Regions from separate parts of the Streptomyces sp. NPDC036764 genome, predicted to be linked through region 3. Evidence: riboswitches for the same ligand, from Rfam matches in the RefSeq annotation. Region 3 holds a riboswitch; each other region holds the start of a gene.
What was found. Region 3 has a riboswitch for cyclic di-AMP ahead of ACZ69Q_RS33330 (transglycosylase family protein). Riboswitches for the same ligand answer to the same signal wherever they lie in the genome.
Positions count from the first base shown of each region.

Region 1: linked by a shared signal. The riboswitch ahead of ACZ69Q_RS00560 (M23 family metallopeptidase) and the one ahead of ACZ69Q_RS33330 (transglycosylase family protein) in region 3 are both predicted to bind cyclic di-AMP.
Region 2: linked by a shared signal. The riboswitch ahead of ACZ69Q_RS04975 (peptidoglycan DD-metalloendopeptidase family protein) and the one ahead of ACZ69Q_RS33330 (transglycosylase family protein) in region 3 are both predicted to bind cyclic di-AMP.

Region 1 covers NZ_JBVJPT010000001.1:133,628-143,395, forward strand. Annotated here, with positions in the region: gene ACZ69Q_RS00545 (DNA gyrase/topoisomerase IV subunit A) at 1-347, opposite strand, end outside; gene ACZ69Q_RS00550 (M16 family metallopeptidase) at 955-2,331, shown strand; gene ACZ69Q_RS00555 (M16 family metallopeptidase) at 2,328-3,716, shown strand; cyclic di-AMP (ydaO/yuaA leader) riboswitch at 3,929-4,093, shown strand; gene ACZ69Q_RS00560 (M23 family metallopeptidase) at 4,106-4,891, shown strand; gene ACZ69Q_RS00565 (GntR family transcriptional regulator) at 5,081-5,776, shown strand; gene ACZ69Q_RS00570 (HPr family phosphocarrier protein) at 5,956-6,237, opposite strand; gene ACZ69Q_RS00575 (bifunctional acetate--CoA ligase family protein/GNAT family N-acetyltransferase) at 6,418-9,264, shown strand; gene ACZ69Q_RS00580 (DUF5998 family protein) at 9,317-9,768, shown strand, end outside.
Region 2 covers NZ_JBVJPT010000001.1:1,154,867-1,164,634, reverse strand. Annotated here, with positions in the region: gene ACZ69Q_RS04980 (SGNH/GDSL hydrolase family protein) at 1-597, opposite strand, end outside; gene ACZ69Q_RS04975 (peptidoglycan DD-metalloendopeptidase family protein) at 870-1,808, opposite strand; cyclic di-AMP (ydaO/yuaA leader) riboswitch at 1,813-1,970, opposite strand; gene ACZ69Q_RS04970 (alpha-galactosidase) at 2,278-4,347, opposite strand; gene ACZ69Q_RS04965 (tyrosine-protein phosphatase) at 4,528-5,325, shown strand; gene ACZ69Q_RS04960 (DUF6126 family protein) at 5,392-5,511, opposite strand; gene ACZ69Q_RS04955 (helix-turn-helix domain-containing protein) at 5,508-6,140, opposite strand; gene ACZ69Q_RS04950 (aspartate aminotransferase family protein) at 6,235-7,620, opposite strand; gene dxs (1-deoxy-D-xylulose-5-phosphate synthase) at 7,617-9,575, opposite strand; gene ispG (flavodoxin-dependent (E)-4-hydroxy-3-methylbut-2-enyl-diphosphate synthase) at 9,607-9,768, opposite strand, start outside.
Region 3 covers NZ_JBVJPT010000012.1:101,567-111,334, forward strand. Annotated here, with positions in the region: gene ACZ69Q_RS33310 (Ppx/GppA phosphatase family protein) at 1-642, opposite strand, end outside; gene ACZ69Q_RS33315 (DUF501 domain-containing protein) at 777-1,295, opposite strand; gene ACZ69Q_RS33320 (FtsB family cell division protein) at 1,321-1,797, opposite strand; gene eno (phosphopyruvate hydratase) at 1,898-3,184, opposite strand; gene ACZ69Q_RS33330 (transglycosylase family protein) at 3,506-4,195, opposite strand; cyclic di-AMP (ydaO/yuaA leader) riboswitch at 4,200-4,399, opposite strand; gene ACZ69Q_RS33335 (transglycosylase family protein) at 4,608-5,666, opposite strand; gene ACZ69Q_RS33340 (cytochrome P450 family protein) at 5,832-7,112, opposite strand; gene ACZ69Q_RS33345 (nucleoside triphosphate pyrophosphohydrolase) at 7,400-8,380, opposite strand; gene ACZ69Q_RS33350 (SurA N-terminal domain-containing protein) at 8,757-9,401, opposite strand; gene ACZ69Q_RS33355 (protein kinase domain-containing protein) at 9,626-9,768, opposite strand, start outside.

The DNA.
Region 1 (9,768 bases), on a different contig from region 3:
CCGTCCACCAGCGGGACGCGCATCGAGAAGGGCTGTGCCATGCGCACCAGGGCGTCGTAGATCGACGCGTCACCGTGCGGGTGCAACTTACCCATGACCTCGCCGATGACGCGGGCGCACTTCACATAGCCGCGGTCGGGGCGCAGGCCCATCTCGTTCATCTGGTAGACGATGCGGCGATGCACGGGCTTGAGCCCGTCGCGGGCGTCGGGCAGGGCGCGGGAGTAGATGACCGAGTACGCGTACTCGAGGAAGGAGCCCTGCATCTCGTCGACGACGTCGATGTCGAGGATCTTCTCCTCGTACGAGTCGTCGGGCGGCGGGGTCTTCGTGCTACGGCGGGCCATCGCTGCCGGCTCCTTGCTGAAGCGTGTACGGATCTGACGCGGACCATTGTGGACCGCGGCACTGACAACCACCGACCAGGACCCGATGTTGGGCTCCCGCCCGGCGCGTGAGAAGTGTCGCCGACACCGGGCCCCACCGGCGACCCACGGGGCTCTCGAGCACCAACGGGCCTGGACGAGGGACCGCTTGCCGGGGGAGGGGAGGGCGGGTGCCTGCCGGATGACAGGGACCGTCCTCGGCCGAGCCGAGCCGGGTCCAGCCACGCCCGCACAGGCACTTTGACCTCGGCGGCAAGCTCACGCCCCACAACCGTTCACTCGCCGGAGTGATCGACAACCGGCCGCGCAAGCCCGCGGAGCGCGAGGCGGCGCCGCCCGGGCCGATGGCCGCATTCCGCGAGCACGGCCCGCGCCCCTGACACACACGGCACATCCGACACACACGGCACACCCACGTGCCGAGCACCCGGCCGCGCGCCCCACGCTCCACCCAAGCGGTTCTGACCGGGAACTTCGCCGACCCGTCGGACGCTGCATACAGTGGCAGGAACTCAAGCCGAACTGCTCGGCACGCTGCAGTTCACGCGACCGGAAGGACACCTTGCCCATGGGTCACACGGCCACACCGGAGGCACAATCCGGCGGCCTCACCGCGACGGAGCACCGCCTGGCCAACGGCCTGCGCGTGGTGCTCTCCGAGGACCACCTCACGCCGGTCGCCGCGGTCTGCCTCTGGTACGACGTCGGCTCCCGCCACGAGGTCAAGGGCCGTACCGGACTCGCCCACCTCTTCGAGCACCTGATGTTCCAGGGCTCGAACAGCGTCAAGGGCACGGGGCACTTCGAGCTCGTCCAGGGCGCCGGTGGCTCGCTGAACGGCACCACCAGCTTCGAGCGCACCAACTACTTCGAGACCATGCCCGCCCACCAGCTCGAGCTCGCGCTGTGGCTGGAGGCCGACCGCATGGGCAGCCTCCTGACGGCGCTCGACGAGGTGAGCCTTGAAAACCAGCGCGATGTCGTCAAGAACGAGCGCCGCCAGCGCTACGACAACGTCCCGTACGGCACGGCCTTCGAGAAGCTGACCGCGCTGTCGTACCCCGACGGACACCCGTACCACCACACGCCGATCGGCTCGATGGCCGACCTGGACGCGGCCAGCCTGGAGGACGCCCGCGCGTTCTTCCGCACCTACTACGCGCCCAACAACGCCGTCCTGTCCGTCGTCGGCGACATCGACCCGGAGCAGACGCTGGCCTGGGTCGAGAAGTACTTCGGCACGATCGCGGGCCACGACGGCAAGCCCGCCCCGCGCGACGGCTCGCTGCCCGACGTCATCGGCGAGCAGCTCCGCGAGGTCGTCGAGGAGAACGTCCCAGCGCGCGCGATGATGGCCGCCTACCGCCTCCCGAACGACGGCACGCGTGAGTGCGACGCCGCCGACCTGGCGCTGACCGTCCTCGGCGGCGGCGAGTCCTCCCGCCTCTACAACCGCCTCGTACGCCGCGACCGTACCGCCGTGGCGGCCAGCTTCGGCCTGCTGCGGCTGGCCGGCGCGCCCTCCCTGGGCTGGCTGGACGTGAAGACCTCCGCCGACGTCGAGGTGCCGGGCATCGAGTCGGCCGTCGACGAGGAGCTCGCCCGCTTCGCGCAGGAGGGTCCCACCGCCGAGGAGATGGAGCGGGCGCAGGCCCAGCTCGAGCGCGAGTGGCTGGACCGGCTCGGCACCGTCGCGGGCCGCGCCGACGAACTGTGCCGGTACGCCGTCCTGTTCGGCGACCCGCAGCTCGCGTTCACCGCCGTGCAGCGCGTCCTCGACATCACCGCCGAGGAGGTCAAGGCCGTCGCCCAGGCCCGTCTGCGCCCCGACAACCGCGCGGTGCTCGTGTACGAGCCGGTCGGCGACGAGGCCGAGGAACAGGAAGCCGCCGCCACCGACGGGGCCGCCCCCGTCACCGACGAGAACGAGGAGTCGGCGCAGTGACCGAGCTCGCCAGCATGGAGTTCCACCCGCAGCCCCAGGCGGGCCAGGCCCGGCCCTGGGCGTTCCCGGCACCCGAGCGCGGCAAGCTGGACAACGGCCTCACCGTCCTGCGCTGCCACCGCCCCGGCCAGCAGGTCGTCGCCGTCGAGGTGCTTCTGGACACGCCCCTGGACGCCGAGCCGAAGGGCCTCGACGGCATCGCCACGATCATGGCGCGCGCCCTGTCCGAGGGCACGGACAAGCACACCGCGGAGGAGTTCGCCGCCGAGCTGGAGCGCTGCGGCGCCACGCTCGACGCCTACGCCGACCACCCCGGCGTCCGGGTCAGCCTGGAGGTTCCCGTCTCCCGGCTGCCCAAGGCGCTCGGCCTGCTCGCCGACGCCCTCAGGGCGCCCGCGTTCGAGGACTCCGAGGTCGAGCGCCTGGTGCGCAACCGGCTCGACGAGATCCCGCACGAGCTGGCGAACCCCTCGCGCCGGGCCGCCAAGGAGCTCTCCAAGGAGCTGTTCCCGGCGACCGCGCGCATGTCCCGCCCGCGCCAGGGCACCGAGGACACCGTCGCCGGCATCGACTCGGCGTCCGTACGCGCCTTCTACGAGCGGCACGTACGCCCCGCCACCTCCACCGTCGTGGTCGTCGGCGACCTCACCGGCGTCGACCTCGACGCCCTGCTCGGCGACACCCTGGGCGCTTGGACCGGCTCCCCCGGTGAGCCGCGCCCCGTTGCGCCGGTCACCGCGGACGACACCGGACGGGTCGTCATCGTCGACCGTCCCGGCGCCGTCCAGACGCAGCTCCTGATCGGCCGTATCGGCCCCGACCGGCACGACCGCGTGTGGCCCGCGCAGGTGCTCGGCACCTACTGCCTCGGCGGCACCCTCACCTCCCGCCTGGACAAGGTCCTGCGCGAGGAGAAGGGCTACACCTACGGCGTGCGGGCGTTCGGCCAGGTCCTGCGCTCCGCCCCGGACGGCACCGGCGCGGCGATGCTCGCCATCAGCGGCTCCGTCGACACCCCGAACACCGGTCCGGCCCTCGACGACCTCTGGAAGGTCCTGCGCGGCGTCGCCGACGGCGGGCTCACCGACGCCGAGCGGGACTTCGCGGTGCAGAACCTCGTCGGGGTGGCGCCGCTGAAGTACGAGACCGCCGCGTCCGTGGCGAACACGCTGGCCGACCAGGTCGAGCAGCACCTGCCCGACGACTACCAGGCGACGCTCTACCAGCAGCTTGCCGCGACCGGCACGGTCGAGGCCACCGCGGCGGCCGTGAGCGCCTTCCCGGTGGACCGTCTGGTGACGATCCTCGTCGGCGACGCGGCCGAGATCCGGGAGCCGGTCGAGGCCCTCGGCATCGGTGAAGTCACCGTCGTGGCAGCCGAGTAGAGGACGAGCTCGCGCCGTCCGGCGCCACGCGCGCGTAGGGCCCTGGTGACCTATGAGTCACCAGGGCCCCCTTATGCCCGAATTGAGGCAGAGGTTGCCTGTCTGGCCTGTGGGATGCGCTACAAAAGCCGCGATCCGTTTGGGGATTGAAAGATGCCCCGTTTAGCGTCTTGCGGGCTGTCCGTCAGGCAGTGCGCCGCGTCCGCGGCACCGGACAGCCATCGCCGAGTCCCCGTACGGCGCGAGCCAGGGGAGCCGGGGACCCATCGAAGTCCCTGGGGTGAATCGGGCGCCCGCGCGAGCCGCGAGGGGGCCCGTAGGAGACCTTCCTGCTCCGAACCCGTCAGCTAACCCGGTAGGCGAGAGGGAAGGAAAGGACCAGCCACTTCATGGCGTTCACCTGCGCCACGGGGAAGAACCGCCCCACCGGGAAGCACCGTCGGCCCGGCCGGTTCGAGCGCACCACCGCCCGCGCGGCCGGAGTCGCCGCGCTCACCGCCACCGGCGTCGTCGGCGCCCTGGCCGCCCCCGCGCTCGCCGCCGAACCCGCCGCGGAGCAGACCGGCCTCATCCCCGTCATCACCGTCGAGAACTCGATCGCGGACCAGATCGACGCCCAGGCCATCGCCCAGGAGAGGGCGTCCAAGGAGGCCGCCGCCGCGAAGAAGGCCGCCGAGGAGGCCGCGCGCATGAAGGCGGCCGCGAAGGCCGTCCAGGAGCGCGAGGCCAAGGAGCGCGCCGCCCGCGAGGCCGAGCGCAAGCGCCTGCTGTCGTACGTCGCCCCGATCGCCGGCTCGTACGTCTCCACCGGCTACAAGACCGGCGGCGCCGTCTGGTCCTCCGGCAGCCACACCGGCGTCGACTTCCACGCGGCCAGCGGCACCTCCGTCCACGCGGTCGGCTCCGGCACCGTCGTGGAGGCCGGCTGGGGCGGGTCGTACGGCAACAACATCGTGATCAGGATGAACGACGGCACGTACACCCAGTACGGCCACCTGTCGTCCATCGGCGTCTCGGTGGGCCAGGCCGTCACCCCCGGCCAGCAGATAGGCCTGTCCGGCGCCACCGGCAACGTCACCGGGCCGCACCTGCACTTCGAGGCCCGCACGACGGCGGAGTACGGCTCCGACATCGACCCCGTCGCCTATCTGCGCGGGCACGGCGTGAACGTCTGACGCCGCCACCACGCGTCCTCGAAGCCCCGGCTCCCCGAGCCGGGGCTTTCGATGTTTCCCGGCGGATGCGCTGACCAAAAAATATCCATGGATTCCGGCTCGCCGTCGGAAATTCCGGCCGGTTGCAATAGAGTCCTCGGGAACACGTCATTCGTCGACGTTTCACGGGGATTAAGGCGGAGGTCGGTCATGCGTATTCCGGCGCATTCGGTGTGCACGGCGATCCGGGACGACATCGTCGCCGGTGTCTACGAGCGCGGCAGCCGGCTCACCGAGGAACTGCTCGCCCGCCGCTACGGTGTCTCCCGCGTCCCGGTGCGAGAGGCTCTGCGCACCCTGGAGGCGGAGGGCTTCGTCGTGACCCGGCGCCACGCGGGCGCGTGCGTCGCCGAACCGACCGAGCAGGAGGCCACCGACCTGCTGGAGATGCGCAGCCTGCTGGAGCCCCTCGGTGCCTCCCGGGCCGCCCAGCGGCGCACCGAGGCCCATCTGAAGGTCCTGCGCGGCCTGGTCAGGCTGGGGCAGGAGCGGGCCAAGCGGGGGAACAGCGACGACCTGCGCTCCCTGGGCGGCTGGTTCCACGAGACGCTCGCCCAGTCCACCGGCAGCCCCGCCCTGACCTCGATACTGGCCCAGCTCCGTCACAAGATCGCCTGGATGTATGCCGTGGACGCGCCCGCCGACCCCGTGGAGTCCTGGACCGAGCACGGCGCGATCGTGGACGCGGTGGCGCGCGGCGACGGCGAACGCGCCCGCGCGATCACGGCGCTGCACACCGAGCGCTCCCTCTCCGCGCACCGCCTGCGGTTCGGCACCGGCGGCGAGCGCCCGGATCGTGTGAGGAATTCGCAACATCCCGTAAACATGCCGAGCCTGCGGCATTAACACCGGCGCCGTATACAAAGAGGAGATATTCGGCGGCAGGGAATTTCTGCTGCCCTTTTTCGGATGTGCCACCGCCATCCCGTGAATTCCCAGAACGGCTGCCGGAAAACAGTGAAGCCGCGTCCGCCGGAAAGGCGGGCGCGGCTTCACCGTTCGCTACGGATACCCAATCAGGTCGATCAGACCGTCTCGGGCAGCTCCTCGAGTCCCTCGGAGACCAGCTTCGCCAGACGGTCGAGGGCGGCGTCCGCGCCCTCGGCGTCGGAGGCGAGGACGATCTCCTCGCCGCCCTGGGCGCCCAGACCCAGGACGGCCAGCATGGAGGCCGCGTTGACGGGGTTGCCGTCAGCCTTGGCGATCGTCACCGGGACGCCTGTGGCCGTGGCGGCTCGGACGAAGATGGAGGCGGGGCGGGCGTGGAGGCCCTCGGCCCAGCCGACGTTGACGCGGCGCTCAGCCATGTGATGCTGCCCTTCGGTGTTCAGGGTTGTCTAGACCAGTTTCCCACACACGTGAAGCATGCCGGAACGGGACGGCTGTCCCCCTCCGAAGTGACCGTGGGGTCGCGGCCTCGACCCCATGTGACGTCCCGAACAGACTGCCTCGCGCCGTTGTCGTACGCGAGCCGTAATCTGGGCCCCATGCAGAGCGCCTCGGACAGGCACGAGTACCCCGCCCACTGGGAAGCCGACGTGGTGCTGCGCGACGGCGGCACCGCGCGCATCCGCCCCATCACCGTCGATGACGCCGAGCGCCTGGTCAGCTTCTACGAGCAGGTGTCGGACGAGTCGAAGTACTACCGCTTCTTCGCGCCCTACCCGCGACTGTCCGCGAAGGACGTCCACCGCTTCACGCACCACGACTTTGTGGACCGGGTGGGACTCGCGGCCACGATCGGCGGCGAGTTCATCGCCACCGTACGCTACGACCGGATCGGCGCCGACGGAATGCCCGCGTCCGCACCGGCCGACGAGGCCGAGGTCGCCTTCCTCGTCCAGGACGCCCACCAGGGGCGCGGCGTCGCCTCCGCCCTCCTCGAACATATCGCCGCGGTCGCCCGCGAGCGCGACATCCGCCGGTTCGCCGCCGAGGTGCTGCCCGCCAACAGCAAGATGATCAAGGTGTTCACCGACGCCGGGTACACCCAGAAGCGCAGCTTCGAGGACGGCGTCGTGCGCCTGGAGTTCGACTTGGAGCCGACCGACCGCTCGCTCGCCGTGCAGTACGCGCGCGAGCAGCGCGCCGAGGCCCGGTCCGTGCGGCGGCTGCTGGTGCCCGGCTCGGTCGCCGTCATCGGCACCGGCCGCACCCCCGGCGGCGTCGGCCGCGGCGTCCTCGGCAACATCAGGGACGCCGGGTTCACGGGGCGGCTGTACGCCGTGAACAAGGCGTTCCCGCAGGACCTCAAGGAGCTCGACGGAGTGCCCGCGCACCGCTCGGTGCGGGACATCGAGGAGCAGGTCGACCTCGCGGTGGTCGCCGTGCCGGCCGAGTACGTCCCCGACGTGGTCACCGAGTGCGGCGAGCACGGCGTGCAGGGGCTGGTCGTGCTCTCCGCCGGATACGCCGAGAGCGGGCCCGACGGCCGCGAACGCCAGCGCGAACTCGTCCGGCACGCGCGCACGTACGGCATGCGGATCATCGGCCCGAACGCCTTCGGGATCATCAACACCGCCGACGACGTACGCCTCAACGCATCACTGGCCCCCGAGATGCCCAGGCCGGGCCGGATCGGGCTCTTCGCGCAGTCCGGCGCGATCGGGATCGCCCTGCTGTCCCGGCTGCACCGGCGCGGCGGCGGGGTCACCGGCGTCACCGGCATCTCGACCTTCGTGTCGTCCGGCAACCGCGCCGACGTCTCCGGCAACGACGTCCTGCAGTACTGGTACGACGACCCGGACACCGACGTCGTCCTCATGTACCTGGAGTCCATCGGCAACCCGCGCAAGTTCACCCGCCTCGCCCGGCGCACGGCGGCCGCGAAGCCGCTGGTCGTGGTGCAGGGCGCGCGGCACGGGGGAGCGGCGCCGCAGGGCCACACCGTGCGGGTCACCCGGCTCCCGCACACCACGGTCTCCGCGCTGCTGCGGCAGGCCGGCGTGATCCGGGTCGACACCATCACCGAGCTGGTGGACGCGGGACTGCTGCTCGCGCGCCAGCCTCTGCCGACCGGGCCGCGGGTGGCGATCCTGGGGAACTCCGAGTCCCTGGGACTGCTGACGTACGACGCCTGCCTGTCCGAGGGCCTGCGGCCGCTGCCGCCGCTGGACCTGACGACCGCGGCCTCGGCGGCCGACTTCCACGAGGCGCTCTCTCGCGCGCTCGCCGACGACACCTGCGACGCGGTCGTCGTCACCGCGATACCGGCGATCGGGGACGCGACGACCGGGGACGCCGAGCTCGCGCAGGCCTTGAGCTCGGCGGCCGAGCGGGTACCGGGCAAGCCGGTGCTGGTGGTGCACGTGGAGCTCGGAGGGCTCGCCGAGGCTCTGTCGGCCGCGGCGAGCACCGCGCCGCGGGCCGCTGCGGCGGCGCCCCGCACCGCGGGCCGCTCCCACCCCTTCCGCCCGCTGGACTTCCCGGCCGAACCGCTGCCCGAACCGTCGGACACCGCCGAGAACACCCCCCGCCTCATCCCCGCCTACCCGGCCGCCGAACGCGCGGTCCGCGCCCTCGGTGAAGCCGTCAAGTACGCCCAGTGGCGGCGCGAGGCGGCCGAGCCCGGCAAGGTGCCCGAGTACGAGGAGATCGACGAGAAGGGCGCCGCCCGGCTGATCGGCGGCCTGCTCGCGCGCGGACAGGGGCTCACGCTCGGCACGGACGAGACCTGCGACCTGCTCGGCAAGTACGGCATCCAGGTGCACCGCGCCCTGCACGCCCCCACCCCCGACGCGGCCGTCGACGCCGCCCGCACCCTCGGCTACCCCGTCGCCCTCAAGGCCACCGCCCCGCACCTGCGGCACCGCGCCGACCTCGGCGGCGTACGGCTCGACCTGGCGGACGAGGAGCAACTGCGGCGGGCGTACACCGAGTTGACCGAGCTGTTCGGCAGGCCGGAGGAGCTCAGACCGGTCGTGCAGACCATGGCACCGCGCGGCGTCGACACCGTCGTACGGGCCGTGATCGACCCGGCGGCCGGCGCCGTGCTCTCCTTCGGGCTGGCCGGAGCCGCCTCGCAGCTCCTCGGCGACATGGCGCACCGCCTGATCCCGGTCACCGACCGCGACGCCACCTCGATCGTCCGCTCGATCCGGACGGCACCGCTCCTCTTCGGCTGGCGCGGCTCCGCCCCCGTGGACACCCCCGCCCTGGAGGAGCTGCTGCTGCGGGTGTCGCGGCTGGTCGACGACCACCCGGAGGTCGTCGCGGTCACCCTGGAGCCGGTCGTCGTCGCCGCACACGGCCTGAGCGTGCTCGGCGCCTCCGTGCGCCTCGCGCCGCCGCCCGCCCGCGACGACCTCGGACCGAGGACCCTGCCGACGTACTGAGACCCTCCTGAGCGGTGCCTCGCAGTCAGTGCACCCCCGTAGGATGGGCGTCATGGCCAAGACCAGTACGACGACCCAGGGGCTGCGAGCGGCGATCGAGCGCAGCGGCTACTACCCGGCCCTCGTGGCCGAGGCGGTGGAGGCCGCCGTGGGCGGCGAGCCCATCCGGTCGTACCTGGTCCACCAGGAGACCACGTTCGACCAGAACGAGGTGCGGCGGCATGTGACCGTCCTCGTCCTCACCGGCAACCGCTTCATCGTCAGCCACACCGACGAGCAGGCCGCGGACAGCACCTCCCCGACGCCCTACGCCACGACCTCGACGGAGTCGGTCAAGCTCGGCCGGATCTCCTCGGTCGTGGTCAGCCGCGTCGTCGCCAACCCGGAGCAGTACACGGTGGGCACGCTGCCCCGCGAGGTGGTTCTCACCATCGGCTGGGGCGCCGTCTCCCGCATCGACCTGGAGCCCGCCGCCTGCGGCGACCCCAACTGCGAGGCCGACCA
Region 2 (9,768 bases), on a different contig from region 3:
GTCCGGGTCCGCGGGGATCTCCAGGCCGAGGACCTGGCCCGCCCGGAGCGCCACGCGTGTGTGCCCGTCGGCGGACAGATGGAGCCGGTCGTCGTCCCAGGCCCGGCGGTCCTGAACGGTCTTCAGGGACCACAGGTCGAGCACCGGGCAGCCGTACCGGTCGGCGATGGCCCGCACATGTCCGTTGTACGTGGCGATCTTGCCGCGCAGATGCTTCAGCACGGGTACGCCACGGGTGTCGAAGCCAGTCGTCACCATGACGGTGCCGACGGCCGAGGTGAGCCGGATGATCGCCCGCTCGAAGCGCTCGGCGACCTCGTCGGGGTCGGTTCCGGGTCGGATGATGTCGTTGCCGCCCGCACAGAACGAGACCAGGTCCGGGGCCAGTTCGACGGCCTTCGGAAGCTGGTCCTCGATGATCTGGTCGAGCAGTTTGCCGCGTACGGCGAGGTTGGTGTACTTGAAGTCGCCCTCGGGTCGCCTGTCCGCGAGGAGGACCGCGAACCGGTCGGCCCAGCCGACGAACGCCCCGTCGGGGCCGGGGTCGCCGACGCCCTCGGTGAAGCTGTCCCCCACCGCAACGTACGACCCGATCACTGCACTGCTGTCACTCTTCGAATCGTCTGCCACATCGGCACATGATTCACCTTTGAATGTGACCTACGCGACCGTAGGAAAGGGTTGACGATCGGTGAGATAAGCCACTCCTAAAGTGTTCACCAAACCTGGAATAACCCTCTGAGCAGGGGTGTTGTGGTCAAGCCAAACCGCCCTGTCGACACCCCCCGAAACATGCCGAAGACCGGACCCGGGGATCGGGGTCCGGCCTTCGGCCGCGTGTCAGGCAAGTGGTTGTCGCGTGGGTCGCGTCAGCCGATGGCGACACCCTTGCCGCGCAGGTAGGCAACCGGGTCCACGTCCGAGCCGTAGTCCGGCGTGGTGCGGATCTCGAAGTGCAGGTGCGGGCCGGTGACGTTGCCGGTCGCGCCGGAGAGGCCGATCTGCTGGCCGGCGGTCACGGTCTGGCCGCTGGAGACCGAGAGCGACGACAGGTGGGCGTACTGGGCGTAGTAGCCGTCGGCGAGCTGGATGACGACCTGGTTGCCGTACGCGCCGCCCCAGCCGGCCGAGACGACGGTGCCCGCGCCGACCGCCTTCAGCGGGGTGCCGGTCGCGGCGGCGAAGTCGACGCCGGTGTGGTAGCCGCTGGACCACATGCTGCCCGCGACCTTGTAACCGGTGCCGAGGGAGGCGCCGGTCAGCGGGGCGGAGAAGCCGTTGACGGTGCTGGTGGTCTCGGCGGCCGTGGTCGCCTTCTGCGCCTTCTTCGGCGTGGAGGACTTCGAGGCGGACGAGTCCTTCGAGGACGACTTGTGCGTCGAAGAGGGCGCGGAGGACGACGACTTGGGGGCGGTCGTCGCGGCCTTCTTGCCGCCGATGGCGAGCTTGAGTCCCGGGTGGATCAGCGACGGGTCGGAGCCGACGGCCTCGCGGTTGTCGGAGTAGAGCCGCTTCCAGCCGCCGCTCACGTTCTGCTCGTCGGCGATCTTCGAAAGGTAGTCGCCGACCTTCACAGAATAGGTCCGTACGTCAGCCTTCTTCTGGGCGGCCTTCTTCTCAACGGCCTTCTGGCCGACGACCGGAAGGGACTGAACGGCCTTTTCCGAAACGGACTGCGAGGGAGCGGCGTGGGCGCCGGTTGCCCCCATGAGCGGGAGAGCGAGAGCGGCGCCACCGGTTCCGGCGACGGCGATGGAGCGGGTGAAGCGCAGGGACTTCGGACGGCGATGCTTACCCTTCGCGGGCATGGCGAATTCCTCTCCGGCGCCTGCGAGGTGAGCTGTCGGGTGCGGGCTGGAGATGCCCGGCCGCGCCGAGGTGCGGCTTGACCCCTAGCCGTTCCGGAGACCGGAACAGGCGGTTCTACCTGTGGGTCCCCCGCTCCTGCCGTGGACGGGTGAGTTTGCGCGGAATCCGAGCGGCGGCAGGATTGGGCGTCCGTCCGGATTGGTGGCGAACGTAAGCGAGGAAGACGCATGGGAACAAGTGAGAGGTTCCGTCCGAATGCGTTCCTGTTGATCCCTTGTGGGAATTAACCGTCACCGTCCGTTAAATACAGGAGTGCCGCCGGACCCAAAGCCCCTTGAAAAGCATACGAATTACGTGGACATGACGGGCGACTCACGGTCACGGATATGACGCTCCTCACGTGACACTGCTCCAGCTTTCCTTATTGCAGAGCGAGTTGGAATGAAGGCGCCAATTCGGACAGAACGCCTAGATGCGACGGAGTCGAATAACTGCCGCATCAAGGTCGCCTCGCAAGCCGGTACGCAGTCCGTGATGCACCAGTACGGCACCTCGGTGAATTTCGCCCGTTTCAAGGCATTCATACGCTGCTGTCGGATCCAGGCCGCGCAGCCGCAGCGCCGGAAGGGGCTCGCCGAAGCTCTGCGCCTGGAGCCAGGCGAGGACGACCGCCTCGTCCCCGAGCACGTACTGCACCGCGCTCAGCCCGCCCCGCGGGGCCCGCAGCCGGTACAGGTCGCCGCGCTGCACCAGGGGCCGGATCTCCTTGTAGAGCTCCACCCACTCCCGCGCCTCGGCGAGCTCCTCCTCGGTCCACTGGGCAAGGTCACCGCCGACCCCGAGCACGCCGGCCATCGCGCTCACGAACCGGAAGCGCAGCGAGCTGGCGCGATGGTTGAGCATGGCGTTCGGGCTGTCGGTCACCCAGGCGGCCATGGCCCGGGCGGGGTGGATCTGGCTGAAGCCGTGCTGGATGGCGAGCCGGTCGAGGGGGTCGGTGTTGTCCGAGGTCCACACCTGGTCCGTACGGCCGAGCACGCCGAGGTCGATGCGTCCGCCCCCGCCCGAGCAGGACTCGAAGGCGACGCCGGGGTGAGCGGCGCGCAGCCGGTCCAGCAGGTCGTACAGGGCGCGCACATGGTCGACCCACAGGCGCTGCGGGTACGGCTCACCGGGCCAGCCCGCGTCGCTGAAGCAGCGGTTGAAGTCCCACTTCACATAGTCGATCGGGGCACTGGAGAGGAGCCCGTCGAGCTGCTCCCAGAGGTACTCCCGGACGTCGTCGCGGGCGAGGTTCAGCACTAGTTGATTGCGGAATTCCGTCCGCTTTCGTCCCGATTGATACTGAACCCACTCGGGATGCGCGCGGTACAGCTCGCTGTCCGGATTGACCATTTCCGGTTCGACCCAGATGCCGAACTGCATGCCGAGCGCGTGCACGTACTCGGCGAGCGGCTTGAGGCCGGAGGGGAAGCGGTCGGGGTTGGGCGTCCAGTCGCCGAGCCCGGCGCGGTCGCTGGTGCGCGTCCCGAACCAGCCGTCGTCCACCACGAACAGCTCGACGCCGATGGCCGCGGCCCGCCGCGCGAGGAGGCTCTGCTGCTCCTCGGAGATGTCGAACTCCGTCGCCTCCCAGGAGTTGAACAGCACCGGCCGGTCCTGGTCGGCGTCCGGGATCACGTACGCGCGCTGATACGCGTGCCAGGCGCGGCTGGCGCCGCCGAAGCCGCCGTCGCTCCACAGGCCGGCGAAGACGGGCGTGGTGAAGGACTCCCCCGCCGCCAGCCGCAGCAGGCCGGAGTCGTCGTGTCCGGCGCCGCCGGTGACCTGCACGCGCGCGTCCGGGAGTTGGGCCACGGCGATCCGCCAGGACCCCGACCAGCCGAGCGCGCAGCCGTAGACCTCGCCGCGCTCCTCGGTGGCGTCCGTGTCGAGCGCGACCCACGGCAGATGCTGGTGCCCGGTGTGCCCGCGGCGGCTGCCGATGACCTTCTCGCCGTAGGTGAGGGGGGCCCGCGCCAGCCGTGACTCGGCGCCCCAGCGGCCGTGCAACTGGGACAGCCGCCAGCCCTCCCTCTCCGGCAGCGTCCAGGTGGCCGAGTCGGCGCGCAGCAGCTCCAGATCGCCTCCCTGGTTGTCCAGGGTCACCCAGCGCTCTACGACGTCCTCGCGCATCCGGTAGTGCAGCGTGACCTTCAGTGCGCCGTCACGAAAAAGCAACCGCAGTTCGTCACCCTCGGACTCATGCCGCTCGAAGCTCCACTCGGTGCCGCGCCGCTCGTCGCTGCGCACGGACAGGGCGGGCCGAACGAAGCGCGGGCCGCCCTCGACCGGGTACTCCTCGCGCCCGTCCAGCGGGGACTCGAAGGGCCAGTACTCCGGCAGCGGGCGGACGGCGAGGGCCTCGGCGTCGGCGAGCCCGATGCGCGGGCCCCAGTGGAGGTGCAGCAGCTCGTCCCCGTCGGTCAGGTGGACGGCGTAGCTGCTGGTCGGCCCGGAGAGGACCCACGTACGGCCGTTGTCGGAGATGTCCAGCATCAAACCCTCACAGAGACGAACAGGCGCGATCAAGTACCAACATCATCAAGGGTCGTGCGGCCCTGAGGCAACGCCTGTGGACAACTCATTGGCCCTGGAATCCATGTCGTATGGTCGAGATCGCACCCCGTCGGCCGCATCGCCGAGCCGCGCCGCCGGGGCCGACCGGGAGGAGCCCCCGTGACGCAGCAGATCCCGTCGACCGAGCCCGAACTGGCCGGGGTTCGCAACTTCCGTGATGTGGGCGGCCTGCCCACGGTGGACGGACGACGGGTGCGGCACGGAGTGCTGTTCCGCAGCGGCCATCTCGCGCACGCGACCGCCGAGGACGCCGGCTTCCTCGGCTCGCTGGGGCTGCACACGATCTTCGACTTCCGCAACGCGGCCGACCAGAAGCTCGAAGGACCGGACATCGAGCTGCCCGGCGTGCGCAATGTCAACCTGCCGCTGTCCGACCCGGCGGACGGCGCGGAGTTCTGGAAGATGGTCCGGGACGGCGATCTCGACCAACTGCGCGGGATCCTGGCGGACGGCAAGGGCGCGAACCGGATGATCGTCTCCTACCGTTCGATCATCAAGGAGCGCACCGGCGAACACTCCCAGGTGCTCCACTCGCTCGCCGAGGACAGCGTCCCAGCTCTGATGCACTGCGCTGCCGGCAAGGACCGCGCGGGTCTGACCATCGCCGTGACGCTGCTGGCCCTCGGCGTGGAACGCGAGGCGATCGTCGCCGACTACCTGGAGTCCAACGCCAAGCACCGCCGCTACAAGGTGCGCCGCAACGGCAGCGACGCCTCCGCCTACTCGCCCGAGGTCATGGAGCTGCTCAGCCCGCTGTTCGACGCGCGGGCCGAGTATCTGACGGCGGCCTTCGAGACGATCGAGGAGACGTGGGGCGGCGTCGACACCTACCTGGAGCAGGGCGTGCGGCTGAGCCCCGAGTCCCGGGAGCGGCTGCGGGAGCGGCTGCTCGACTGACGCCGCGTCCGCGCCGGCGCGCGCCCATGCGCTCGACCGGCGCCGGCCGCCACCGCGCACCCGTGCCTACTTCGCGCCCGCCTCGAACAGGAAGTAGATGAAGGCGGCGAAGACGTGCCCCACCGCGATGTAGATGATGAGCCGCACCCACAGGGCGCGCGGGAACTTCTCCTCCATGTCACTCATGGCGTCTCTCCAGGGGTGGGGCCCAGGCACAGGGTGGCCGTGGGGCTCTGCAACAAGGTGTGGACGAACAGCAGCTCGACCCCGCCCGGGTCCTCGGCGGCGATGCGGTGCGGGGTCAGCGAGTCGAAGTGCGCGCTGTCGCCGGGCGCGAGCCGGTGTGTGGTGTCCCCGAGGCGCAGCCGCAGCCGCCCTTCGAGGACATAGAGCCATTCCTCGCCGGGGTGCACCCGCACGATGTCGCCCTGCGCGCCGTGCGGCACATGGACGCGCAGAGCCTGCATCCCGCGCCCGGGCGCGCCCGCCTGCCAGTACGTCCAGCCGCCCGCCGCGGTCGGTTCCATGTCGGCGGCGCGCACGACGGCGTCCCGGTCGGCGACCGTCTCGCCGAGCAGCTCGGAGACCGTCGTACCGTAGATACGCGCGAGCGCGAGCAGCATCGGCAGCGAGGGCTGGCGTTGCCCGGTCTCCAGTCGGGAGAGGTGGGCGGGCGACAGCCCGGCGGAGCGGGCCGCGGCCTCCAGGGTGAGGGCGGCTCGACGACGCAGGGCCCGAAGCTGAGGCGCGACTGCGGGCAGGGCGTCGACCGGCACCGCCGTATCGCCTTCAGGCGAGGTCTCGGGAGAGCTCATGCTCTCCATTCAGCCGCAGGCTTGCCTCAGCGGCAAATTTCTTGCCTCAGAGGCAAAATCTGCGAAGGGCCGAGCTGAGAGGGCTGCCGGGGGCTCACCGGTTCGCGACCGCCTGCTTGATCAACGTCTTGCCGAAGTCCCACATCAGCCCGCCCCCACTGTGTGCGTCGTCCATCACATCGGTGAAGGCGTCGACGAACCGGTCCACCTCCCGCTCGCCGATGATCAGCGGCGGGATCAGCTTGATCACTTCCAGGTGGTCGCCGGAGACCTGGGTGAGGATCCGGTGCCGCCGCAGCAGCGGTACGACGACCATCTGCGCGAACAGTCCCTTGCGCGCGGCCTGGAGCATGGTCCAGCGGCCGCGCAGCTTGAGTGAGTCGGGACGGCCGAACTCGATGCCGATCATCAGGCCCCGGCCGCGGACGTCGGCGAGCAGTTCGTACTTGTCGATCAGCGCCGCGAGCCGGGACCGCAACTGCTCCCCGGTCGCCCGCGCGTTCGCGACGATCTGCTCGTTCTCCATGACCGACAGCACGGCGAGCCCGGCCGCCATGGCCTGGGCGTTGGATCCGAAGCTCGCCGAGTGGACGAGCACGCGGTCCATGGACGAGTAGACCTTCTTGAAGATCCAGTCCTTGCCGAGCGTGGCCCCCACCGGTACATAGCCCCCGGAGAGCGCCTTGGCGACGCACACCAGGTCCGGTTCGACGCCCTCCTCGTGCTGGTAGGCGTAGAAGTCGCCGGTCCGGCCCAGTCCCGTCTGCACCTCGTCGGCGATGAGCAGCGCCTTGTGCTTGTGCAGCAGCTCCTGGGCGGCCCGCAGATAGCCGGGCGGGGCCTCGTGCACGCCCTTGCCCTGGATCGGCTCGACGATCAGGGCGGCCACGTCGCCCTTCTTCAGCTCCCGGGCCAGGGCGTCGAGATCGCCGAGGGGTACTGCCGTGTCCGGCAGCAGCGGGGCGAAGCCGTCCCGGAAGCCGGACTCGCCGTTGACGGACAGGGAACCGGTGGTCAGCCCGTGGAAGGCGTGGTCGCAGTACAGCACCCGCGGCTTGCCGGTGACGAACCGCGCGAACTTCAGCGCGGTCTCCACCGCCTCCGTCCCGCTGTTGCCGAAGAACACCCGGTCCAGGTGCGGGCTGTGGGTCAGAAGCCGTTCCGCCAGCAGCCCGGGCAGCGGCTGGCAGTCGAAGCGGGTGAGGTCGGCGAGCTGGGCGTCGAGGACGTCGTGCAGCGCCTTGCGGACGACGGGGTGGTGGCGCCCCAGGCCCATCACCCCGAACCCGGCGAGCATGTCCAGGTAGTCGTCGCCGTCCGCGTCCCAGAAGTACGCGCCCTCGGCCCGCTCGTAGACCCTGTCGAAGCCGATGGTGTGCAGCATGCGCGGGAGCTGGTGGTTCAGGTACTTGGTGTGCAGCTCGTAGCGCTCGGCTCCGCGCTCGGCGAGGAGCCGGCCGAGGTCGAACTCGCTCGTCATTCAGCTTTCTCCTTGACTGGCACGACGGCAGGACCGTCATGACTCCCCTCGGCCCGCTCCGCGCCGGCGACGCTCTCCTCGGCCTCCTTGAGGGCCAGGCTCGCGCTGATCCGGCCCGCGACCTCCACGGGCGTGAGCCCGATGTCGGCGAGCACCTCGCTCCGCTTGGCGTGCGCGAGGAACTGCTCCGGGATGCCGAAGCGCCGCACCGGTACGTCGACATCGGCGTCGCCCAGCGCCAGCGCCACGGCCGAGCCGACCCCGGACGAGCGGCTGTTGTCCTCGACGACGGCCACCAGTCGGTGCAGCGCGGCGAGTGGTGCGAGCGCGGGGTCGACGGGCTTCACCCACCGCGGGTCGACGACGGTGCAGTTGATGCCGCGGGCCTGGAGCAGCTCGGCCGCCTGGAGGCACACCGGGGCCATCACGCCGACGGCGACGAGCAGGACGTCCGGCTCACCGGCGTCCCTGTGCAGCACGTCCAGCCCGCCCACCCGGTCGACCGCCGGGATCGACGGCCCGACCGACTCCTTCGGGAATCGTACGAGCGTCGGCGCGTCGTCGCAGGCCACGGCCTCGCGCAACTGCGCCCGCAGTTGGTCGGCGTCGCGCGGCGCGGCGATCCGCAGACCGGGGACGACCTGGAGGATCGACATGTCCCACATGCCGTTGTGGGAGGCGCCGTCGGCGCCCGTGACGCCGGCCCGGTCCAGCACGAACGTCACTCCGCAGCGGTGCAGCGCGACATCCATGAGGAGCTGGTCGAAGGCGCGGTTCAGGAAGGTGGCGTAGATGGCGACGACCGGATGCACCCCGCCCGTCGCGAGCCCCGCCGCCGACACGGCCGCGTGCTGCTCGGCGATCCCGACGTCCCAGACCCGGTCCGGGAACCGCTCCGCGAACTTGCCGAGCCCGACGGGATGCAGCATGGCCGCCGTGATCGCGACGACGTCCTCCCGCTCCTCGCCGATCCGCACGATCTCGTCGCCGAACACCGACGTCCAGGACGGACCGCCCGACGGCGCGAGCGGCTCGCAGGTCAGCGGGTCCATCACGCCGACGGTGTGGAAGTGGTCCTCCTCGTGGGCGAGGGCGGGTTCGTAGCCGCGCCCCTTCTCCGTGAGGCAGTGGATCAGCACCGGCCCGTGGAAGCGCTTGGCCCTGCGCAGCGCGGACTCGACGGCCCCGATGTCGTGCCCGTCGATCGGACCGACGTACTTCAGCCCGAGATCCTCGAAGAGCCCCTGCGGTGCGAACGCGTCCTTGAAGCCCTTCTTCGCGCCGTGCAGGGCCTCGTAGACGGTGTTGCCGACGACGGGCGTGCGCTGGAGCACGTCCTTGCCCCAGGCCAGGACCCGCTCGTAGCTGTCCGTCGTGCGCAGGGTGGCCAGGTGGTTGGCAAGGCCGCCGATGGTCGGTGCGTACGAGCGCTCGTTGTCGTTGACGACGATGATCAGCGGCCGGTCCTTGGCCGCCGCGATGTTGTTCAGCGCCTCCCAGGCCATGCCGCCGGTCAGCGCCCCGTCGCCGATCACCGCGACGACGTGCCCCTTCTCCCCCTGCACCTGACGCGCCTTGGCGAGCCCGTCGGCCCAGCCGAGCGCGGTGGAGGCGTGGCTGTTCTCGACGATGTCGTGCTCGGACTCCTCCCGCGAGGGGTAGCCGGACAGGCCGCCCTTGCCGCGCAGCTTGGAGAAGTCCTGCCGACCCGTCAGCAGCTTGTGCACGTAGCTCTGGTGACCGGTGTCCCAGACGATGCGGTCGACCGGCGACTCGAAGACCCGGTGGAGCGCGATGGAGAGCTCCACCACCCCCAGGTTGGGCCCGAGATGTCCGCCGGTCCTGGCGACCGCGTGCACCAGGAACTCCCTGATCTCGTCGGACAGTTCACCGAGTTCTGCCTCGGACAGCGCCTTCAGGTCACGTGGTCCCCGGATGCTCTCCAGAATCGTCACGTTCGGGCCCCCTCTCGGTCCGTGCCTTGCTTCAACTCACCGTCACTGCCGGTTTCCCCGTGCCGGTGGGGGCGCCCGATGCGACCCCGTCCTGCTCCATCTGCTCGGCGATCTTCATCGCCTCTTCGATCAGCGTCTCGACGATCTTCGACTCGGGGACCGTCTTGATGACCTCGCCCTTCACGAAGATCTG
Region 3 (9,768 bases):
CAGCGTCTTCGCCTCGCGCAGCGGCACCGTCTCCTCGGCGAGGTCGAGGGCCGCCTCGATGTCGGCCCGTATCGCGGCGATCTGCTCGGCGGAGGGCGGGTCGGAGACCGCACCGTCGCGCACGAGGTGGCGCTCGGTCATCCGCACACAGCCGACGTCCACGGAGCGCGCCGCACGGACGTGCTCCTCGCCGACGACGAACTCCGTCGAGCCGCCGCCGATGTCCACGACGAGGTAGGGCCGGTGCAGATCCGCACGCCCCGTCAGTTCCTTCGTCGCGCCCGTGAAGGAGAACTCCGCCTCCTGGTCCCCGGTGACGACCTCGGGCTCGACGCCCAGGATGTCCATGACACCGCGCACGAACACGTCCCGGTTCTCGGCGTCCCGCGAGGCGGACGTGGCGACGAAGCGCAGCCGCTCGGCGCCGTGCTCCTTGATGATCGCCGCGTAGTCACGGCACGCGGCGAAGGTACGCTCCAGCGCCTCGGGCGCCAGCCGCCCCGTGCGGTCGACCCCCTGGCCGAGGCGCACGATGGTCATACGGCGGTCCAGATCGACGAGTTCGCCGGTGGCGGGGTCGACATCGGCGACGAGGAGCCGGATCGAGTTCGTACCGCAGTCGATGGCGGCGACGCGGGTCATGGGGTGCCCTTCTGATGTACGGGACCGGTCATGTTCTTTCAGCCCGTCCGGCGTTTGAGGACGAGGCCGTTCAGGCCGATGCGGGGGTCCGGGGGCGCAGCCCCCGGGGAAGGGTAGGGGCGGCGGGGGCGAGATCACTCGGCCGCGACCACACACGGTCCCTTCATCCACCACTCGGGCAGCATCGCAATCGCCTCGTCCCCCAGGGGATTGACCCCCGGCCCGGCCGCCAGCGAGTGCGCGACCAGCACATGCAGACACTTCACCCGGTCCGGCATGCCACCCGCGCTCGGAAACCCGGTCAGCTCCTCGATCTCGTCGCGCCGCCGGATGTAGTCCTCGTGTGCGGAGCGATACGCCGCGGCCAGCTCCGGATCACTCTCCAGCCGCGCCGACATCTCCTTCATCACCCCGTTCGCCTCCAGCGTGCCGATCGCCGACGAGGCCTTCGGGCACGTCAGGTAGTACAGCGTCGGGAACGGCGTACCGTCGGGCAGCCGAGGGGCCGTCTCGACGACGTCCGGCTGCCCGCACGGGCACCGGTGCGCGATCGCGCGCAGCCCGCGCGGGGGCCGCCCGAGCTGCTGCTTGAAGGCCTCGACGTCCGCGTCGGTGGGCTCGGTGCGCGGGGTGGGCGGCGGGGGCGTTTCCATGCCTGTCTTTCTATCGGTTCGGTTCTCACTGGGCGGCGGCGTCGGCCTTGTCGACCCCGTCCCAGATGTTCGCGTACCAGGGGCGGTCGGCCGCGCTCTGGTCGGTCCGCGACTTCTTCGCCGCGTCCGGGTCGACCACGATGTAGCCGGTCTCCCCGGGCATCACATAGTGCAGCCGCTGCCGGATCTGCTGCTCGGCGTACGCGTCGTCCTGCCAGCGTGCCTTGATGTCACGCAGGTCCTCGACGCGCTGGGCGGCCTCCTCCTTCTCCCGTTGGAGGTCGGCGATCTCGGCACGCTGGGAGACGTACTGCCTTATGGGGTAGGCCAGCGCCACGACGAGGGAGCAGACCACCAGCGCGAGCAGCGCGGCGCGGCTGGTGAGCCGGGAGCGCCGGGCCTGCCGCTTGGTCTGGGAGCGGTAGACGCGGGCCGCAGTCTGCTCGCCGAGCAACCGGATCCTGGTCGCGGTGGAGAAACGGTCCCGGTCCTTGACGGCCATCGGCTCTCGCCTCCCCTTTCACGTGCGTACGTCCCCGCACACGGTACGGGACCGAGTACGGGGACGTACGTACGACTGGCTAAGCCTTACCCAGGTGGGGTCAGCCCTTGAAGCGCGGGAAGGCGCTGCGGCCGGCGTACACCGCGGCGTCGTCGAGGATCTCCTCGATGCGCAGGAGCTGGTTGTACTTGGCGACGCGCTCGGAGCGGGCCGGGGCGCCGGTCTTGATCTGGCCGCAGTTGGTGGCGACGGCCAGGTCGGCGATGGTGACGTCCTCGGTCTCGCCGGAGCGGTGGGACATCATGCACTTGAAGCCGCTGCGCTGGGCGAGCTCGACGGCGTCCAGGGTCTCGGTGAGCGAGCCGATCTGGTTCACCTTGACGAGCAGGGCGTTGGCGGCGCCGTCGTCGATGCCGCGGGCCAGGCGCTCCGGGTTGGTGACGAAGAGGTCGTCACCGACGATCTGGACCTTGTCGCCGAGCTTTTCGGTGAGGACCTTCCAGCCGGCCCAGTCGTCCTCGAACAGCGGGTCCTCGATGGAGACGAGCGGGTAGGCCGCCACGAGCTCCTCGTAGTACTCCGTCATCTCGGCGGCGGAGCGCTCCTTGCCCTCGAAGAGGTACTTGCCGTCCTTGTAGAACTCGGAGGCGGCGACGTCGAGCGCGAGGGCGATCTGCTCGCCGGGGGCGTAGCCGGCTTCCTTGATCGCTTCGAGGATGAGGTCGAGGGCCTCGCGGTTGGAGCCGAGGTTCGGGGCGAAGCCGCCCTCGTCGCCGAGCCCGGTGGACAGGCTGCGGCTCTTCAGGACCTTCTTGAGGGTGTGGTAGACCTCGGTGCCCCAGCGCAGCGCCTCGGAGAAGGACTCCGCGCCGATCGGGGCGATCATGAACTCCTGGATGTCCACGTTGGAGTCGGCGTGCGAGCCGCCGTTCAGGATGTTCATCATCGGAACGGGCAGCAGGTGCGCGTTCGGGCCGCCCAGGTAGCGGAAGAGCGGGAGGTCGCTGGCCTCGGAGGCGGCGTGGGCGACGGCGAGGGAGACGCCGAGGATGGCGTTGGCGCCGAGGGAGCCCTTGTTGTCGGTGGCGTCCAGGTCGAACATGGCCTGGTCGATCAGGCGCTGCTCGGTGGCGTCGTAGCCGACGAGCTCCGGGCCGATCTGCTCGATGACGGCGAGGACGGCCTTCTCGACACCCTTGCCCTGGTAGCGGTTCGGGTCACCGTCGCGGAGCTCGATGGCCTCGAAGGCGCCCGTGGAGGCGCCGGACGGAACGGCGGCACGACCCGTGCTGCCGTCGTCGAGGCCGACCTCGACCTCGACCGTGGGGTTACCTCGGGAGTCCAGGATTTCCCGGGCTACGACGACGTCGATGGACGGCACGAGCATCTCCTTCATGGGATGTGACGCGGGTACGCAGTCCGCGGTGGGTACTGCGAGACGAGCCTAACCGGCTCCGGGCATCAGACCAGCGGTCGACCGCCCCGTGGACAGAACCGAGAGTAAATTGTTTCCGAACGGAACAAAAATGTCCGCCCACAACCGCACACAACAAAGAGCCCCGCCCCGGTGCGTACGGGGGAAAACGCACCGAGGCGGGGAGTTCGTGGGGACGGGGGCGACCCTCACGACGCCTTCACTATGAGGTCCACGGATGTGAAGGCGCTGTGGTTCAACCGTGGGCCGCGTATTCGCCGCGGCCGCGCCCTCTTACTTCAGGTGGAGCTGCTGACCGGGGTAGATCAGGTCGGCGTCCTCGACGATGTCCTTGTTCAGCTTGAAGAGCTTCTCCCAGCCGCCCTTGACGTTCTTCTTCTCGGCGATCGAGCTGAGGGTGTCGCCCTTGACGACCTTGTACTCGCCGTCGCCCTTCTTGACCTTCTTGCCGGTCGGGGTGGTGACGGTCTTGGTGCTCTTCTTCGCCGCCGGGCGGTCGGCGGAGCGGGAGGCCGACTGCTGCTCGGAGGAGCGGGTGGTGGACTCGGTGCTCTGCGAGGAGCCGCCGGCGGGAGCGCCGGTGTAGGCGGCGCTCGACAGGCCGGTGCCGCAGTTCGGCCAGGCACCCTTGCCCTGGCCAGCGAGGACCTTCTCGCCTATCGCGATCTGCTGGGCCTTGGTGGCCTGGTCGGCGGTGGCGGCGTACTGGGTGCCGCCGTACGCGGCCCAGGTGGAGGCGGAGAACTGCAGACCGCCGTAGTAGCCGTTGCCGGTGTTGATCGACCAGTTGCCGCCGGCCTCGCACTGGGCGACGGCGTCCCACTCGGAGGCGGTGGCGGCCGAGGCGCTGCCGGCCGCCATCAGCGGGGCGGCGACGGCGGCGGCACCGGTGACGCCGACGACGGCGATGGCGCGAGCGGCCTTGGACGGACGACGGTGCTTGCCCTTGCTGGAAAACAGCATGGTTGGATCCCCTCACCGACGCCTACGAGGTGAGCTGTCGGGTTCGGGCCGGTTGAGTTGCCCGGCCGCGCACGTTCGCCTCTCGGCTCCCGCTGCGCGGCTTCACCCCGAGCCGGTTCCGGCCGTGCGGCCCCGAAGGACCTCAACTGCCGGACCCGGCGCAAACCTTGGGTCCCCCGCTCCTGCCTACGGCGCTTGACGCGACGACTGTTCCCGTACGACCGCCGGCAGGATTCGGCGTGACGGCTGTCGGGGCTCGCACTGGTGGCGAGCGGTCATGACCGTAGACACGCGATTCGCGGAATTACAAAGACGATCAGGGCTTCTGAGATCTATCTCTCACTCCATCTAAAACGGACATTCACCGCGAAACATGACGCGAACTGCCGCTGTTTTTCGCCCTGTTCGACCGCTATTTGACGGGGACGTCCAGGGTCTGACCGGGAGAGATGTGGTTCGCGTCAACACCGATGGCCTTCCGGTTCGCCTGGTACAGCGCGCGCCATCCGCCGTCGAGGTCAAGGGAGTCGGCGATGGAGGCGAGAGTGTCGCCCTCGCGGACCTTGTACGAGGCATGGCGTCCGGTGGACTTGGTGGCCGCCTCGACGGTGTCGCTCTCGTCGGCGCTGGGGCCGCGGTGCCGACCGGTGCCGGTCGTCGCTTCCTCGACCGCACCCTCGGCCGCGCCGTCGACCGAGCCGGTGTCGACCAGGCTCCAGGAGCCCGCATCTTGCGACCAGTTGTCCTGATTGTCCGCCTCGGGCGTCTCGACGGGCGAGCTCTCCGGCGATCGCGAGTCCGTCGCTTCGGGCGACGCATCGGACTTGGAGGACTTGTCGGGCGTAGAGGACGAAGACGGCGAGGAAGAGGACTTCTCGGGCGATTCGGACGAAGTCTCGGGAGTGCCGCTCGCCGAATTCGAGGGATCGCCGGACGGCGTCGACGTGTCGGAGGAATCGCCGGAGCCGGAGGAGCCGGACTCCTCTGATGAATCGGCCGAATTCGATGAGTTGGACGAATCGAGCAATCCGGATGATCCGGATACTTCGGAGGGTGAGTCGTCCTCCACTCCGGTGTCGAGGTCGACCGATCCGGACTTCTTGGTGAGCCCGTTGAGTACGGCGCACGTGCCCCAGGGGCTGGTCCCCCGGTCCGCGAGGATGTCCTGGGCCACGGCTATCTGCTGCGAGCGGCTGGCCAGGTCGGGGCTGGAGGCGTAGTCCAGGCCGCCGTACTTCTCCCAGTCGTCCTGGGTCAACTGGAGTCCGCCGTAGTGCCCGTTGCCGCTGTCGGCGCTCCACGAGCCGCCGCTCTCGCACTCGGCCACCTTGTCCCACACGGTGCCGTCGGCGGCGCTCGCGCCGGTGGCGCCGAGGAGCGGGATGGCGATCGCTGACCCGGTGACTCCGGCCGCGACGAGGAGAGCCGGAGCCTGACGGGGGCGACGGTGACGACCGTTCCCGGAGAGCATGCGGGGACCTTTCGCGAGGCAGCACTGAACACGGCGCGTAAACCTGGACGCCTTGTTGATCCGTGAACGTATAGGCAGACGATCACTTGTCACAAGTTAATGCCGCGTAGATCACGTGAAGATCACAGTCATGAGTGCGTGTCACGTTTGCGGAGGTGGACGTACTCACCCAACCGGGGTGAACTCCACCGGAAGCGTACGCAGTCCGCGCATGATGAGCCCGCCCCGCCACCTCAACTCCCCCGGATCCACGGCGAGTCGGAGATCCGGGAGGCGGGTGAGGAGCGTGGCGAGGGCGGTCTGGCCCTCCAGACGGGCGAGCGGGGCGCCGAGGCAGTAGTGGATGCCGTGGCCGTAACCGAGGTGCTGGTTGTCGCGGCGGCCGAGGTCGAGGACGTCGGGGTCGGCGAACCGCTCCGGGTCGCGGTCGGCGGCGGCCAGGACGACCAGGACGGGGTCGCCGGCCGCGATGTCCTGCCCGCCGATGGTGAGCGGCTCGGTGGCGAAGCGCCAGGTGGCGAGCTCGACCGGGCCGTCGTAGCGCAGGAGTTCCTCTACGCCGGTCTCCAGCAGGGCGGTGTCGTGGGCGGCCAGGGAGGTCTGGAGGCGGGCCCGCTGCTCGGGGTGGGTGAGCAGGGCGAAGGTGCCGTTGCCGATGAGGTTGACGGTCGTCTCGAAGCCGGCGAACAGCAGGATGAAGGCCATGGCCGCGGCCTCGTTCTCGGTGAGGTGCTCACCGTGGTCGGAGGCACGGATGAGACCGGAGATGAGGTCCTCGCCGGGGTCGGGGGTGGCCGGAAGTGCCTCACGCTTGCGGTGGATCAGCTCGGCCAGATACCCGCGCATCTTCTTGACCGACCGCGCGACCCCGCCCCTGGGGCCGCCCTGGTGGCGGATCATCATGCCCGCCCAGTCCCGGAAGTCGTCCTGGTCCTCGCGCGGGACGCCGAGCAGGTCGCAGATCGCGTAGATGGGGAGAGGGAAGGCGAACTCGTGGATGAGGTCGGCGCTCCCCTCCGCCGCGAACCGGTCGATGAGCTGATCGGTGAGCTCCTGCACCCGTGGCGCGAACTCGGCGACCCTGCGGGGCGTGAAGGCCTTGGAGACGAGCCGGCGGAGCCTGGTGTGGTCCGGCGGGTCGATGTTGAGCAGATGCGTCATCAGCTCGGCCTTGCGCTCCCCCGGGATACCGGTCTTGCCCTTGGCGTGCGCGGGCTCGTCGTGGTGGGCCGGATTCTTGGAGAGCCGGGTGTCGGCGAGCGTCTGCTTGGCGTCGGCGTACCGGGTGACCAGCCAGGCCTCCACCCCGCTGGGGAGCCGGGTCCGGTGAACGGGGGCGTGTTCCCGGAGCCAGGCGTAGGCGGGGTAGGGGTCCGTCGCGAACTCCCAGGTGAAGAGTTCGGGGGCCTCGGTGAGGGGGGTCGGGGGGTGGGGCTGGTTGGTCACTCCTTGACGGTATCCGGAGAGGGTCAGGGGGTGCGGCCGGGTGGTGGGGAGGGCGGACTCTGCACGCAGGCCCTCGGCATGCAGGCCCTCGGCGCGCAGGCCCTCGGCACGCAGGCCCTCGGCACGCAGGCCCTCGGCACGCAGGCCCTCGGCATGCAGGCCCTCGGCGCGCAGGCCCTCGGCGCGCGGGCTCTCGGCGCGCAGGCTCTCAGCACGCTGGCTCTCAGCACGCCGATGATCCTTGGCGTCGCAGCGGCCCGGCTTCGGCCTTCAGGTGACCGCCCGCGCTACGACGGCACCCCCTCCGCCACCCGGACCGCGTCCCGGTACGCCCGCGCCGCGACCCGCAGGGCCGCCTCCGGGTCCACCCCGGCCGCCTCCGCGCGGACCGCCATCGCCAGCAGCTCGTACCCGATGCCTTCACCGGTCGGCAGCGGTACCTCCAGGCCCGCCGTGCGGACTCTGGACGCCAGCTTCGCCGCGAGCGCCAGGCCCGGCTGGCCGAGGGGGATGCCCTCCGTCACCGACTCCCGGCGCTTCTCCTCGGCCTTCGTGCGCAGCCAGTGCTCCTTGACCTCCTCGGGGGTCGTCGCCGTCTCGTCGCCGAAGACATGGGGGTGGCGGTGGATGAGCTTGGTGACGATGCCGCCGGCCACGTCGTCGATGGAGAAGGGGGACTCCGGGTCCTCCTCGGCGATGCGGGAGTGGAAGACGACCTGGAGGAGGACGTCGCCCAGTTCCTCGCGGAGTTCGTCGCGGTCGCCGTCCTCGATCGCCTCGACGAGCTCGTAGGCCTCCTCGATGCCGTACTTCGCCAGGCCCTTGTGGGTCTGCTGGGAGGACCACGGGCACTCGGCGCGGATGCGGTCCATGACCTGGACGAGATCGAGGAGGCGGGCGCCGGGCAGGTCGTAGGAGGCGGGGAGCAGCTCCAGTTCCGGCATCGCGACACGGCCCGTGCCGGCCAGGCGGGCGAGGCCGTCGGTGAGCGCGGGCTCGCCCTCGCCGGTCGCCACGACCACGGCCGTGCGGCCGCCGGCGCACGCGTTGATCAGCTCCTCGGCGGTCGGGGCGGCCTCGTCGACCGGTATCCCGGCCTCACGCAGATACGGGAGCTGCGGATGGGCGCCGTCCGCGCACAGCACGCGGTCGGCGGAGCGCAGCGCCTGCCAGGCGGGCCAGGACAGCAGGCCGGGGGCGACGCGGTGGCTGGTGGTGAGCAGGACGATGCGGCCGGGGGCGGCGGCTTCGGGACTGGTTGCGTTCACAATCCGAACGTAACCCAAGCGACCCACAAGGCCCCGAGTTATCCACAGGCCGGGCGGGTGGCTCCGGCGTTGTCCACAGGAGTGGGGCCGAGATGGGGCCGAGATGTCCGGCCCCGCACAGGGCGGAGCCGGGAGGTTCCGCCGAGCTGCCCCTGGGCGTACCGCGGCCGCCGGCGTGGCGGTACCGGGGCCGTAGCCGGCCGCCGGCGTGGCCGTACCGCGGGCCGTAGCCCGCCGCCACCGTGGCCGACCGCCACCGTCGCCGTATCGCGGCCCGCCGTGGCCGTGGCCGTGGCCGTGGCCGTAGCCGTAGCCGTAGCCGTAGCCGTAGCCGTAGCCGTAGCCGTCAACAGCGTGGGCTTGCCCCCCGCCGCTGTCACATCGCGGGCTGTGCCCCCGTCTTCGTCACCTCGCGTACCCACGGTGTCTTCGCGTCCGCGCGGCTGCTCTTCTGGACGTCCCAGGTGCCGTAGCGCGGGTTGACGTCGATGTCGAGCTGCTTGGAGGCCTCGGCCAGGGCGTTCCAGAAGGCCGGCTTGCCGGTGTCGGTGCCGAGGGCGGTGGCGAGCTTCTGGGCCTCGAGCTGGAGGCGGAGGTTCTCGTCGAGGCGCTGCGGCGGGATGCCGTACTGCTGGAGCCAGGCGGTCTCCAGGGCCTTGGCGCCACCGACCTGGCCCTCCAGGTCGCCGCGCGCCTGCTGGATCTCCTTGCGGGTGACGCTCACCCCGGCGTCCTTGGCGGCCCTGTGCAGCACCTCGTCGAGGACCATGTTGTGCAGGACGTCGCGCGGGAGGGTGCCCGACTTGGCGATGACCTGCGCATAAGCGGCCTCGTCCGGCACGGCGTCGCGCTGGGCCGTACGGACCTCGCTCACCCTGTTCTCCAGCTCCGAGACGGTGATCCGCTGGCTGCCCACGACGGCTGCCGCACCGGGATGCGCGTCGTTTCCGCAGCCGGTGAGCAAGGGTGCCGCGGCGATCGCGGCGGAGAGAAGTAGCGCGGTGCGACGACGGCGGTGCAAGGAGACCTCCCGAGGAGAGCTTGTGCGACGGTGCACAAAGTCTTGCGGTGATCGATGGTAGGCAGTGGGCAAGCTCTGGCCAACCCATTGGACCAACGATTCACCAGGACTTCGGGCACCGCCGCACACCGCCATGCGGGGCTCGGCCCATGCAGGCCACCGGGATCCTTCATGCGGGGCGCAGCCCGTGCCGGCCACCGGGATCCTTGAACCCGCGGGAAGAACTAGCCGCGCACCTGCCCCAGCCACTGCAAGGTGCGTCGTACCTCCGCCGCGACCGGGTGGCCGGGGCCGTGCAGGCGCTCGACGTCCATCAGCAGGCGGGCCAGGGTGTCGTGGGCGGCGGGGCGGTCGCCCACGGCGAGCA